Regions from separate parts of the Paenibacillus sp. FSL H8-0168 genome, predicted to be linked through region 2. Evidence: riboswitches for the same ligand, from Rfam matches in the RefSeq annotation. Region 2 holds a riboswitch; the other holds the start of a gene.
What was found. A riboswitch is a leader RNA that binds a small molecule or an ion and turns the genes downstream of it on or off. The one in region 2 is predicted to bind cyclic di-GMP.
Positions count from the first base shown of each region.

Region 1 (7,322 bases), 860 kb from region 2:
CAAGCAGGTGGTTCTAAAGATGGGTAGCCGCAATGCCACAGTGGACGGACAAACGGTTCAACTAACAGCCGCTCCGCAAACCGTGCACGGTAGCACCATGATTCCGCTGGGCTTTTTCGGGCAGCAGTTTGGAGCCACGGTGAACTGGAACCAGGGAACACGGACGGTCTCCATTACATCGCCTCGTGAAGCTATGTATACAGTAGGCTTCTATGCGCTGTCTTCCTTTGACCAAAAATCCAAAATACCGGATTTTAACGCAGTTGCCTTCGGCTGGAGTCGAATTGATACGAACGGACAATTTACGACAAACGGCAAGGAATACAAATGGCCTCAAGCCGCTGGAACCGTAACACCAGAGTCCATTGTGCAGGAGGCAGACAGCCAGGGGACTTCCCCTTACCTGATGGTCTATTCTGGAGATGGCAATCACGAGCTGACCAAGATTTTGGAAAATGCGCAGCTTCAAGAACAGACCATTTCCCAAATCGTCAGCACCGCCACCGACAAACAATTTAAAGGCATTACGCTAGACCTGGAAGGATTGGGCTGGAGCGGCGATAAAGCTAAAGCGCGTTCAGACTACAACGCCTTTATTAAAAAGCTATCGGCCAAAGCGCATCAGGCTGGACTCAAGCTCACCGTCGTTCTGCATCCGCTGAACAGCTCTTACTCTGGCTATGACTACAAAACGCTGGGCAATCTGGCGGACGATCTGATCATCATGGCCTATGATTACGGACAAAAGGCTACGCCTGAGCCTTTGGATAAAGTGGATGAAGCCATACAACTGGCCTTGAAGGAAACCTCGCGGGACAAGCTCATTTTGGGGATTTCGATGGGTAGCGAAAAAGACAGCACCGTTAACGCCAAGATCGGTTTAGCCAAACGTTATGACCTCAAAGGAATCGCTATCTGGCGCTTGGGTATCATTGGAGAAACAGCCTGGGCACAGATGAACGAAGCCATCGAGTTTAAATAAGTGTATCTGACCTTATTCCGCCCGCTAATGATTTCTTATGCGTCTTCTATGAAATCATTTGGCGGGCTTTCTTCATTCCCTTTAACAAAAGTGCTTGCCTGATTTGGAAGTTGTCGTCACAGGCTCGCAACCCTGTTCTCCATAGAAGATCCCCCAGTCTCTCATAAAATCCAGCAATGGCCTTAACGTATCTCCTAACGGGGTAAGCGAGTATTCCACACGCGGTGGGTTCTCATTATAAATTTCACGGTGCACAATGCCATCTCTCTCCAATTCGCGCAACTGCAAGGTTAGCATCCGCTGTGTAATATTAGGCAAGGTCCGTCGAATTTCGTTATAGCGCCGCGGTCCTGTGGTCAAATGATACAAGATGACTCCCTTCCATTTGCCACCTATAACCCCGACGGTTTTCGCTACCGGACATCCAAAATTAACGCTAACTGCATGTTCCATCTCCTGTGCCATGTATACCCCTTCTTTCTGTAGAATGTGTAAACCAATAGCCCCAGACGTATGACAAGGAACAAATATGTGCGTACTTGTTCCCTGCAAAAACTTTCTATATGATAACTATATATTCGATATCAGCTCTCATTATAGTAGCAGAAAACCCATAGAGTACCAACTAAACCCATACCCAAAGGAGTACATTTTATGTCTAATACATCAGCTAAAAAGCAGGAAATTCTGGACGCCTTTCTGTTCAGGCACGCCACGAAAGAATTCGATCCCAATCGCATCATACCGGAAGAGGATTTTCAGTTCATTCTCGAAACCGGACGACTTTCTCCAAGCTCCGTCGGTTTTGAACCATGGCAGTTTGTAGTTGTACAAAATCAGGCATTGAGAGAAAAGCTGGCTGCAGTTTCCAGCGGCGGTCAAAAGCAGATTCCTGCGGCTAGCCACGTCGTCCTGATTTTGGCGCGCAAGGATGTTCGTTATGATTCTCCTTACGTGGAGTATATGTATAAAGAGGTTAAAGGTATGTCTGAGGAGGACTTTGCCTCACTGCCAGGCCGCTATAAGATTTTCCAGGGTGAAAGTCAACGTCTGCTGGAAAACGAACGTACGTTATTTGACTGGGCTTCCAAGCAAACCTACATTGCCTTAGGCAATATGATGACAGCAGCGGCTCAGATCGGTATTGATTCCTGTCCAATTGAGGGCTTTAACTACGATCAGGTGCATGCCATTTTGGAGGAAGAAGGACTTCTGGAGAACGGGCTGCTCGATATTTCAGTCATTGCTGCCTTTGGTTATCGCGCTCATGAACCCAAGCGGGAAAAATCCAGACAACCACTGGAAAAGGTCACCCGCTGGATTCTGTAATCTAATATCTCGAGTCTCTCCCCCAAACACTGAACACTGAAGCATCAAAAAAGACGGGCTGCGGCACTTCATCTGAATGATGAACATACCGCAGCCCGTCTTTTTTAGGTCACATCAATCTCTATTAAAATACCCTTGGAAGCCAGGTTGCCCAGGCACTCCTTCATATACTCATCGTCATGCTCCACATATGCACCCGCACCTGCCAGTTCCTCACCCAGCTCCGCCTCCCAAGGCTCACACTGCTTACCGCGATACAACGGCTGTTCCCACAGGGGATCAACATTGTACCCTCTGCTTTTCATTTCGTCCATAATGAGCCTATGATAGCGCACCAGCAGCATTGGGTGATAATCGAACACATAATTCACGGTGGCGTGTGGCTTGCCCCACCCGTTCCCGCGCAGGGCACAGCACTCACGATGTTGCCCCAGCAGTTGCGGACGGGGTAACTTGTCGATTAAATGTTCATGCCAAAGCCTCATGCTTCCACAACCCTATCTGTAGCTTTTTCTGGTCTATTGGATTAGCATACGGATACCTGTCAGCACAATGCCGATCAGGAAGCCTGTAACTGCGCCGTTAATACGTATCCACTGCAAATCCTGTCCCAGTTTGTCCTCCATCAGTGCAATCAGGGATTTGTTATCCATTTTGTCTACATTTTCGCGTACCAAGTTACCAATTCGACTATGGTTGGCTTCCACCAGTCCAGTAATACCTTCCACAATTCGCACATTGATCTTGTCCAGCAGCTCGGTATTCCCTCTTAAATCAGTCAGCATCCGATTCAATAGCGGTAAAATATAGGTCTGCACATAGCTTCCGTCTTCCATGTAGTCCAATAAGCGTATACGCAGTTCTTCCATTTTGCCCAGCACTGACGCATCGCCTTCCCAGGCTTCAACAAGGCTATCCTTCCAGCCGTTCAACCCTTCCTGAACCGTATCTTTCGTCGCCAATCGGGTCACCTGTGTCCTCAGACCATCCAGCACAGCCTGACGGCGCGGGTGCTCTTCCCTTTGCAATTCTGCTACCTGATCCAGCAGGAAATGACGAATCATTTCACCCATACGTTCTTCGTTCAGATAGCCGAGGAATGCGTTCAAAGCAAACTGCATCAGCCCGCTCACCTGCAAACCACTGACAGCCTGCATCCCTAAGGTGCCCAGCGTATAACCCGTTTCGGGTCGCAAAAGCCAGGACTCGGCTTGCTTCAGCGTGTAATCCAGTGCGCGGCGATCATAGCTCTTCGCGCTGGTCTGACGAGCAAGCGACTCCAGCAGCGGTCCGGCGTCAAAGTCAGCCACCTGCCGCTTGAGCTCTGCCACGATGACCGGAGCCAATTCCGCGAGCGGGAGCGACTGGACGAGCCGCTTGGCAAGAACATCTATGGATGCCGCCGCCTCCGGCGTGCGCAATCCTTTTTCCACACCGCCCAGCACCAAATCGGCCAAACGGATATCTGCAATTTTAGACGCAATGCTGTCTTTGTTTAGCAGGTTATTTTCCACCGTACTTACCAATGCATTTGTGAGCTTGTCCCTATTTTTAGGAAGCAGGGCGGTATGTGGTATCGGAATGCCTAGCGGATGACGGAACAAAGCAGTGACAGCGAACCAGTCTGCCAGTCCCCCTACAAGTCCTGCCTCAAAAGCTCCGGCTAACAAACGAGCCCAACCATATTGCTGGAAGGGCAATGTGGCTGCAAAGCCTGCCCCTAGAATAACAAGCGACCAAGCCGCTGCGGTTTTCGTGTTTTTTGGTTTTCCCATCCTGTAATCCTCCAAACTGACTGTCGAGTAAGTAAAGCACTATACCTGTATTACCCATCATATCATTGCCCGTGTCATTTCCAAAGTTGAAAGCACTTTTGATGAAACGCGCAAGGGCACTTTTTGCGTAATTTTTTATGCATATATCTCTCTTTTTTACATTCATGTTTGTGAACAAAATCACAGCACTGGGCCCAAACTCTTATTTTCAATAATAAGCCTTACGAACCATTTTATCAGAACCAAGTCCCAATTTTTTTAAACCGAAAGGAGAAGTGAACAAGAAAGTTGAATGGGCATAAGATACCTTTTTTCAGTACCATTTTGGTATTGGACCTCAGAAAGGATTTGAATCCATGATAACCCCAGATTCTTTCAACAGCATTCGACTTTTTCATATGGATTACCAGGTTAAATATCCATAAAAAGTGTTACTCCCATAAAATTCAAACACATATTTTGCTATATAGACATATTTGATGTGATAAAATAAACTTTTATAAATAGGGAATCATGTTTAATCAGCCATTATATATTGGTAATTCAAACCAAGATATGCTAGATAAAATTGCTTTTTTGTAAAGGAATTGAATATGACAACAGACCAAAAAAACAACGTGGGCCTCTGGAATGGCGATCCGGTCGTAATTGTACGCACTCCCTCCGCTTTTGCCAAGCAATCCCTTTTATATATCCAGGAATTAGGCTACTTCCAAAAAACTTCTGCTTTTACGATGGAAAGGAAAGAACTTGCCTCTTTTTTGCTTGTCTTTACGTTGTCTGGTAAGGGAGAATTACTGTACCGGGGCAAGAAATATATCTTAAAACCTCAAGATTTGTTCTTTATTAATTGCGAGGAATATGTTCAATACAGCACCTCCGGTCATGAATCCTGGGAGTTTATCAGCCTGTACCTGTATGGCAATCTGATTGAAAATTTTTACGAACAATTTGCCAAGCATAATAAACCGGTCATTTCCATGCATAATCCGCATATTATATTGGATAAGCTCCATGCTCTGATTTGTGGGCAGTCTGACAGAAGTCTTTCCGCTGAGCTACTAACGTCCAGGCTCATTGGTGAAATACTAACGTGCATTTTGCAACATCCCTATGATCATCCGTGTGTGAATGCTGAAACCCTGAGTGAGGTACGTCGGGTACAGCAATATTTGGATCAGTCCTACTGTGAGCGAATAACACTGGACTCGCTGGCAGATATGTTTGAATTAAACAAGTTTAATCTGGCTAAAAATTTCAAAAAGCAGATCGGTTTCTCTCCGATTGATTATCTCATTAATGTCCGTATCACAGCCGCTCAAAGCTGGCTTAAAACCAGTGACATGTCCATTGTGGATATCGCAAGGTACGTAGGGATTCCCAATACGAGCCATTTTATTAACCTATTCAAGGAGCATGTAGGAGAAACACCTCATTCCTTCCGCAAAAAATGGGGGAACCGTTCAAAGTTGTAAATGAGAGGTTACATGAAATCAGTTTGATAGATGATAGACGCACAAGCTATTCAAGTTAATGGCAAAACTGTCGAAAGGCAGTGACGCAAAACTATAGGGCCTTCCTTTCCAGATGGCAGCCAGCTACCAGATGAACGAGCTTTTTATTATGTCTTTTTTACATAGATCCATCACAAATTGCTTTACCTCTCTCGAAGAAAGCCCTGATCGCTATGATCAGGGCTTTTTTTCTATTGGGATAGTCATGTCAGCCTAGCATGCTGAATATACTAATTTCGAACTAGGAGGAGGGAAGGAAAAAACATAACCGCCGAAGCATTGCCATATTACGATGAATAGGAGAATCACTTGGAGCATGAGAACAAAAATAAATGTAATGATCATTGCCTTATTGCTCATTGTCCAAAGCTTTTTCAGCGCAACGCTGGCTTACGCAGATGCTCCAGTCCCAGAACTGCCGCAGAGTGCTGTATCCGATCCTAACCATACCGTTACGGATGCTGTATATGTTGTCCCAAACCTTGAACCTCCTAGGGAGATTCCTTCAAACACGGTTCCCTTCGTTCAAGGAGCAACCAGTTCAAAGTCTCAACATGATGCAGCTCCGCAGAGCATATTAACGAAGTTGAGCCTGACCGACGAAGCAGGGCGTGTCATTGATGCGGTATATAGTCCAGACAGCCAATTCGACATCGGATCAGCCATCCAACTAGGCTATGAATGGGAGCTTCCTGACAATACCTATAAGTCAGGGGAAAGCTTCACCTTTCATTTACCAGAACAGTTTGTCATCTACACTGATATCTCATCTCCGTTAGTCACTACCGACGGAACCGTGGGATACTTCACAGTAGATCGTCAGGGCAAGGTGATCATGACCTTTAACCAATATGTAGAGAATCATTCCAATGTCAGCGGCAAACTGCAAATCAAAACCGAGTTTACGAAAGAAACGGTGAAAGGCAGTACAGAGATCATCATTGCGATTCCGATCAAAGGCGGGGTACAAACGGTCATCGTGAATGTAAAACCCCAGTCAGGGCCAACCCTAAGCAAACAAGGGAAAATAGCTGGCACCAATCAGATCGACTGGATCATTGATGTGAACAAACAGCTAAACACCGTAAAGCATGCCCTCATCACCGATCCAATTCCTTCAGGGCTGGAACTCAGAAGAGACTCTATTCGGCTCTATCATCTACAAGTCAATATCGACGGCTCGACCGTTGTTCGAGACCTAGTGAATGCAAGTGAATATGCCATTGAAGCAGATCAAGCCGGGACAGGGTTTGTGATTCGTTTTCAAGACGATAGCATTAACACGGCCTATCAGATTCAATATTCCACGCGTATTATTGGCGATGAAACTCGTTTCTCCAACACAGCAACGCTTTCAGGAGATACGATAGAGAACGTTGTTGCTACCGCTACTGTTCAGGTGGAACGTGGTGAATTTTTGTCCAAAAAGGTTGAAAAATATGATCATGCCACACAAACACTCTCGTGGGCCATAAGATATAACTTCAGCGAGACAAAAATTCCCGAAGCCAAAGCTCTTTTAATTGATCATTTCAATAAAACTCAAGAATTGCTGCCCGGTTCTTTGAAAGTATTTAAGAGAAACACACTGGAGGAACTCCCATCGTGGGCGTATACTGTCATCCCAGTTGATTATCCGGACCGCAACGGCTTCAAACTTCAATTCAACTTCGACGTAGATTCAGCCTATACCATCCGATACCAGACTCAAGCCAGAGGCCG
Region 1 covers NZ_CP151948.1:497,927-505,248, reverse strand. The annotation lists gene MHI21_RS02325 (stalk domain-containing protein) at 1-982, shown strand, start outside; gene MHI21_RS02320 (winged helix-turn-helix transcriptional regulator) at 1,064-1,447, opposite strand; gene MHI21_RS02315 (NAD(P)H-dependent oxidoreductase) at 1,637-2,311, shown strand; gene MHI21_RS02310 (TIGR02328 family protein) at 2,416-2,796, opposite strand; gene MHI21_RS02305 (DUF445 domain-containing protein) at 2,830-4,086, opposite strand; gene MHI21_RS02300 (AraC family transcriptional regulator) at 4,680-5,561, shown strand; cyclic di-GMP riboswitch class I at 5,612-5,692, shown strand; gene MHI21_RS02295 (collagen binding domain-containing protein) at 5,917-7,322, shown strand, end outside.
Region 1: it holds a riboswitch for cyclic di-GMP, as region 2 does, so the genes downstream of both, MHI21_RS02295 (collagen binding domain-containing protein) here and MHI21_RS06225 (glycosyl hydrolase) in region 2, are expected to answer to the same signal.

Region 2 (7,322 bases):
CAGGACCCAGCTTTTCTTCAAAATCAAGGGCAGGAGAAGCCTTGAGCCCTGATATGGAACGCTGTGCCTGACTGTAAGTAGAACCCGCTCCAAAACGTTCACCTGTGTACAAACCGGCTTTCGGCATCGTTACCCGTACACGAACGGTCTGCGGGGTAGCTTCGAAATTCACTAGATTCACCAGCAATTTGTCTGAGGTAGCGCCGCTACCTGCCAGCGGTTTAAGCTTGGACGTATCCACCGCACGAACATACACCATCTTATCCTTGGTATCCTCTGGATTCAGCACTGTATAAGTCAGAGGTTTTCCATGGGTGGCATAGGCTAAGCTCAAGCGTCTCATGATCTTAACGCGGGTGTCCTGTCCTTGCCCGAACGGATAAATTTCTGTGTTGGCCGGGTTATGACTTTGCAGATCGAAGCCTGTTTTAAACAGCGTATAATCTTTATAAAAAGCAGCGTGCTGGATAAACATATCGGCAAACCCAATTTGCGAACGCATAATCCGGTCGAATGCAGCTGCTTGTGGCTGACTAGCCCCGTAATCTGGATTGTCTCGATGCGTATCATTGGTACCGAACTCTGTGTTCAGCATCTTCTTCGCCAGTCCATTGCTCGAACCGCCGAAGGTTTTCAAATTTTGGACGAAGCTACCCCCGCCCTCTTCATTATACGATTCACCATAGGCGTGTCCATTGGTCAGGTCGGTGACTTCCTCCAGCTGTTTACGCTGCTCTGGATCCCGTTCCCATCCATCTGGGTCACCGCATTTTTGCGTACCACTGGTTTGATTTTTGCACGCCTTGGTAGAGTACGTTGGCCAGTAGGCCCAGCCCGGTGCTACGGTTTTGAGATGCGGTGCCAATTGCTTGCCTTCTGTATTCAACCACTTGGCCACAGCCAGGTTTACCGCCTTGGAGCGATTAAATAATCCAGGTTCGTTATCTACTTCATAATATTGAAGATAAGAACCGTATTTTTTTACATAATCGCGCAACTTTTGCTTGGCCGTCTCTGGCAGAGAACCATCTTTTTGCAGCTTAATATCACCTGTATATAAATACAAAGCAGACGATTGCATATTATACTGCTTTAACGTTTGATAGTAATCATCCACGTCTGTACATGCCTTGCCCACATTACTGGCACAGGTGACCCTCATGACGTTGCCACTATAAGCAATGCCCAGCCATTTGAGAACGTATGGTAAATGCTTAACTGCACCCTGATCATAATAAAATTCTTTATTGTTCACATTTGTTCCGGTCAGTATATATTTACCGTGTACCGGTTCGGTCGCAGGTGAAGCTAACGTCTCCAAGCTCAAGTCATCCCAGGTCCACCACACATTTTTATCTTCTGCAGAGGAGCAGTATAGGCAGCGCGCTGTCTTTAGCTTGAGTACGTTAACACCGCTTTGCAATTGCTCTTTGGGGATATATAACTCGTAGTTGCTTTTGTAATTATATGCACTGCCCGTACCGGAAACCCCAGCGATTTGAATGATACCGGACAGCTGATAATTTGAAAATACAGCCATTTGCGGAACAGCTTTGCCCGCATCCAAAATCCGTACACGGAATATCACTCCATTGGGAGGAACTTGATCCAGCTTATACTGGAGCGACAGTTCAGGATTCGTGGACGCATTCAAGCCGGGAGGAATATCTCCACTGCTGAGCAATACCGGGGCCGCTGTATTCTCTGCTATGGACGTTGCAGACGATATTCCTTTAGCCGACGATTCGGTAGAAGCAGAGGCTGTAGGAATGTTGATATTGTCTCTACCAATCACTCCTCTAAATTCCGCTGAAGAATCATCCCTCTGTCCCAGCTTCCATACTGGACTGGCTGCCGCTACTTTATCCGTCGGCAGTTCTACGCTCCTTGAAGGCGTGTAAATCAACCAAGCGATCAGCGCTATAGCTACGACCCCCAGCAGCCCGGATAATACTGGCGTATACCTGTGGGTCAACCATTTTTTCATCATATGATCCACCCTCTCTCCTCAAAATTTTTGACCGGGAAAGAGAATCTATTAAGGAAGAAACAAAGCGTTACCGGGAATCACCGCTTTCGCTTCATGCTGACTTTCCCACATCAGACGTGCCATTGCGTCACCATATTCATCATAGTATTCAACTTTTAAATCTACCATTTTACCTGCTTGCAAGGTGATACTGCCCTTGCGCTCTGTCCAGCTTTGCTTAAACCAGCTATCAATAATCAGCTTGCCGTCTACCCATACCCGGATTCCATCATCAGATATCGTTGTAAACGTATAGGTCTCACTATATTGTGGCTTCATTTTACCTGTCCAGCGAACGGAGAACCGATCAGCGTTCACCCTTGCATCAGCTGTGGCAGCACGCCAGTTATAGTCCAGCTTGCTATCTGTACGGGTCAAAGCAGCACTACCATCCAGATTCATGTTGTTAAAATATTCACCCCGCAGCCCGTTCGCATAAACCATATCCGGAACAGAAGGAGGAGCCGGGATAGGCTCGCTTTGCCCCTCGTCCGGTAGGGTTGGTACATCTGTCCCGGGTTGTTGAACTGCTGCCAATCCATTTTTCACATCATCTCGCGTCAAGCTCCTCGAATCATTCATATAATCCTGAATTTGATCCGTTGTGTTATTCTCGGTCAGCATCTTTCCCCAAGTCATGGAATACACCCATTTGGGCTGAGCCTGTAATACCTCGGAGCTGGGCATCTCACCGTGTTCCCCAATGGCAATCGGCTTATCCCCTGCCAACCCGAGCAGACCTTCATAATGACTTTGTTCAAAATCATTGTTGTAAATGTCTACAGCCAAAATGTCTACTTTGTCATCCCCCGGATATTTAGGGGTATACGGGAAGGTATACGAATTAGGAGCATTCGGGCTCCATACCCACAGCAGATTGTCTAGTTGATGTGTGTTTACAAAACGGTCATACATGATATTCCATAGCTGATTGAAATTATTTTTGTTTCCCCACCAGAACCAGTCACCATTCATTTCGTGATAAGGTCTCCATAAAACCGGAACACCCGCATCACGAAGCTGCTTTAGCGATACAGCGACCTTATCCAGATCGGCAATGAGGAGGTTATACTGCGCAGTGCCTGGCGTCACGTATTTATTGAACTCCGTCTGACTTACTTTCGCCTGCACATTGGCCCAAGTCAGTGGTCTACCCGGCAGCGCTTCATGAAAAGTCATCGTCACAATGCCTCCGGATCTGCTCCAGCGGATCGCGCTATCGACAACATTTTTACGTTGTGCTGCTTCCGAAGCGGCAGATTGACCTGAGATGGCTCCCATCTCATAGCCGTGCACACCCACATACGCCTGACTGATTTTTTGGACCTTGTTACTTAATTCATCCGGACTCTCCAAATAATCATGCTGACCGGTGATTATTTTTTTCCCCGAGATGCTGAGTAAATAGCTGTATAGTTCACGGGCCTGAGTAGAAGCGTCCGAATTAACAGGTTGTAATGCAGCGGCATTCGCCACAGACAGAGATTCACCAAAACCGACGGGCAACAAAGAAAAAAGCATAACTACGGGGAGTGCATGACGTATCAGTCGATACAGAGGAATAAAATTGAATCTCACTTTTTGCTCTTCCTTTCGGTAGCCAGGCTGCCATCCCTACGGAAGGCCCTTTAGCTTTGCGTACCTGCCTTTCGACAGGGCTGCGTTTATCGTTGGAAGGAGTTTGGATTCCTTCTTACCCTAAGTATCGACTTTCTTTTACCAAAATTTAATAGGTCATGTTCATGAATTTACAGGTTTTCGCCCAATTTCGACAGTTTGAGCTATGAATTTTCATAGATTCGTCTTTTTTTCGTTTTTACGAAAACAATTATGAGATAAATTGGTGACGGGAAATTTCATTCCAATCCATACAAAAGCGGACAATATCCTCTTCAACCAATTCAGAACCAGTCTGCACCTCAATAAAATCCACATCGGTCACAGCCAAAATGCTATGCTTCGTTCCTTCAGGAATGCGAACTACATCACCAGCTTTTACTTTGTGCAGCTTCTCATTCAAAATAATTTCCGCTTCACCGCTAATAATGGTCCAAATTTCACTCCGTTTGAAATGAAGCTGATAGCTGATATTTTTGCCTTTCCGTACGCGGATTCGTTTGGTCAATACCTCGTTACCCTCGTCATACTTAACATAATCCACAACCCGATACTGCCCCCAACGACGTTCTTCATACATTGGACGCTGATCATGAGCCTTGAGCACTTCCTTAATGCGAGGACTTTCAGCCTTATTGGTCACAAGAATACCATCCGGGCTAGCGGCTACAATCAGATCATTCGTTCCAATGATCGCCACAGGAATGTCTAACTCGTTAATAAGACTCGTATTGACGCAATCCTCCGTTACTACACCTCTGCCCACTTGTTGATTAGACATTTCTTCTGTGAGTGTATTCCAGGTACCCAAATCCTTCCAAAAACCATCATACGGAAGAACTACGATATCCTTTTCCTTCTCGACTACTTCATAGTCAAAGCTGATTTTTTCCAGAGATGCGTATTGCTTTTGCATTTCTTCATAATTAAGCGGCAACCCCTTGGATGCCAAGATATCCAGCAAATAACTTAATTTGAATGCAAAAACCCCGCAGTTCCATAGAGCATTGCGTTCAATCAGACGCTCCGCCTGCTCCCGGTCGGGTTTCTCTTGAAAATGGCTCACTTCGCGGTAGCCAGTGCTACCTTGGGTGGCATCGTTTTTCGGAATAATGTAACCATATTTCTCTGAAGGATAGGAAGGGACAACCCCGATTAAAGCAAGCTTGCCTTCACTCTCCTGGAGTGTATGTTCCAGCTGGGCTACGGAAGCGAAGAAAGCATCCTCAACATAAGGATCTACAGGCAAAATAGCTATAATTTCATCAGGGGAAACACCAGCAATGGAATATAGATAAGTCGCTGTCAGCGCAATCGCAGGAAAGGTGTCTCTGCGTTCCGGCTCAACAATGATGCGCGTATTCGGCCCGACCTGACTCTGGATCATTTCGACCTGTGCTCTCCCTGTCGCAATAAACGAGGATTCTGATAATCCATTGTCTCCCAATTGTCTCCATACCCGCTGTACCATGGATTCCGAAATCCCCTCCGGGCTCTCCAGTACCTTCAAAAATTGTTTGGAACGGGAATCGTTGGACAAAGGCCATAATCTTTTACCGGAACCACCAGACAAAAGTACGAGCTTCATAACTCTCCACTTCCTCTCTATATTGGTTGGATGATCGTTCTGATGATGAGTTGTTGACTACCCGCTACGGTATGAATTTAATCTTATGATCGCTGTTGCCGTGGGATTCTTTGGATTGTATAAGACATTTAAATGTAAGAATACCACGTCAAAGGCGAACGCTCCGCTTCTCCAGATTCAAATCCATCCCTGCGCTACTCAAAAATGCATCATGCCGATCATACCGTTTATTGCAAAAGGCACGACCGGACATTATTAAGTCCGGTCAGCCTGTAAAATCTCACGCTTGGCGTTTACCTGCCTTGCTTCACAGGAGCGGCGCCGCGGTACAGCCGCATGGAGCTTTGATCGGAAGGAGCGGCATCAACCGCGCCGCTCCTTCTGATCTGCCCTTCTACTCCCCCCATAAGGTGGGAGTTTAAAAATTGTGACTCCACGGCTAAAAGCAGCGGAGCGGGCAGAATTGTTCTGAAGAAGCGTCAGCGTTTGCCTTTATCCCTGGATTTTAACCTTTGAATGTTTTATATAATCCAGAAAATCCGGGGGTAACAGCAATCGGAAGAACAATCTGCACGCGCAGCGCCTCCAACACCGCCACAGTCACTTTTTAATCTGTCACTTTTAAACTTCCACTTTATCCCGATTCCACCCACTCATCCGCGGACGACCCACGGAATAGTATTCCAGCCCGGAGCCTTGGATCTGTTCCTCACCGAATACGTTACGACCGTCAATGAGAACCGGCTTGCGCAAAATGGAGGCCAGTTGTACGAGATCGACTTTTTTGAACTCTTCCCAATCGGTCAACAGGCACACAGCGTCGCTACCTTCAGCGGCTTGCTGTGGGGATGAGCACCACATAATATTCGGGTGATCCACGCGCTCCTTGAATTTATCCATCGCAATGGGATCATACAGTTTGACAATAGCGCCTGCCTGAATGAGCGTTTCTACGATTTCTAGTGCTGGAGCTTCGCGGATGTCATCTGTATTTGGCTTGAAGGCGAGGCCCCAAATGCCAATGGACACACCGTTCAGTTGACCCAGCGATTCGCGCAGCTTGGATACAATCATAAAGCGCTGATCGGTATTCACCTCGACCACCGATTTCAATAACTTAAATTCATAGTCTACATTACCTGCAATTTGGATAAGCGCATTTGTGTCTTTTGGAAAGCAAGAGCCACCATACCCGATCCCTGCTTGTAGGAAAGAGGAGCCAATCCGTTTGTCCATACCCATACCGTCAGCCACACAGGTTACATCGGCGCCAACCTTTTCGCAAATATTAGCGATCTCGTTAATGAACGAAATTTTAGTTGCCAGAAACGCATTGGACGCGTATTTGATCATTTCAGCACTACGGATATCCGTTACATAGATTTTATCCGTGAACACCTGATGCAGAGTGACCATAGTTTCACGCAATCCTGTATTGTCCAAACCAATAATGATGCGATCCGGATAAAGCGTATCATTGATGGCTGAGCCTTCTCTCAGGAACTCCGGCGCTGAGACGATATCGAAAGACAAACTCGTGTGACGAGCCAACACGTCCTTAATCTTTTCGTTCGTTCCGACAGGTACAGTACTCTTGGTCATAATAATCTTATACCCGTTCATGGCTTTCCCAACATCAGCGGCCGCCTGTTCAATGTATGACAAATTCGCCTCGCCGTTAGCCAGAGAAGGCGTACCTACCGCCAAAATTACGATATCCGAGCGGCGTACTGCATCGGCCAAATCCGAGGTGAACTCCAACCGGCCCGCTTCCAGATTCAACGCGATCAATTCCTCAATACCCGGTTCATAAATCGGAGATTCTGCCCGGTTCAACATGTCGATTTTGTGCTGCTCCAGATCGACACAAATCACCTCATTACCTTTTTGCGCAAAACATACACCCGAGACGAGCCCAACGTATCCAGTACCGATTACAGCCAGCTTCATTCCGTTCATCCTCCTTTTAGAAAGTTCACATAGGCTTGTTCTACATACTTTTTTAATTGATCCTTGAAGTTTTCTTCATCAAATTTGCGGGCATGGGTAATGATATCGTCCACATTCCATGCATGTTGCTCAACCTTT
Region 2 covers NZ_CP151948.1:1,358,669-1,365,990, reverse strand. The annotation lists gene MHI21_RS06230 (hypothetical protein) at 1-1,990, opposite strand, end outside; gene MHI21_RS06225 (glycosyl hydrolase) at 2,039-3,607, opposite strand; cyclic di-GMP riboswitch class I at 3,622-3,702, opposite strand; gene MHI21_RS06220 (sugar phosphate nucleotidyltransferase) at 3,858-5,234, opposite strand; gene MHI21_RS06215 (UDP-glucose/GDP-mannose dehydrogenase family protein) at 5,856-7,184, opposite strand; gene MHI21_RS06210 (glycosyltransferase) at 7,190-7,322, opposite strand, start outside.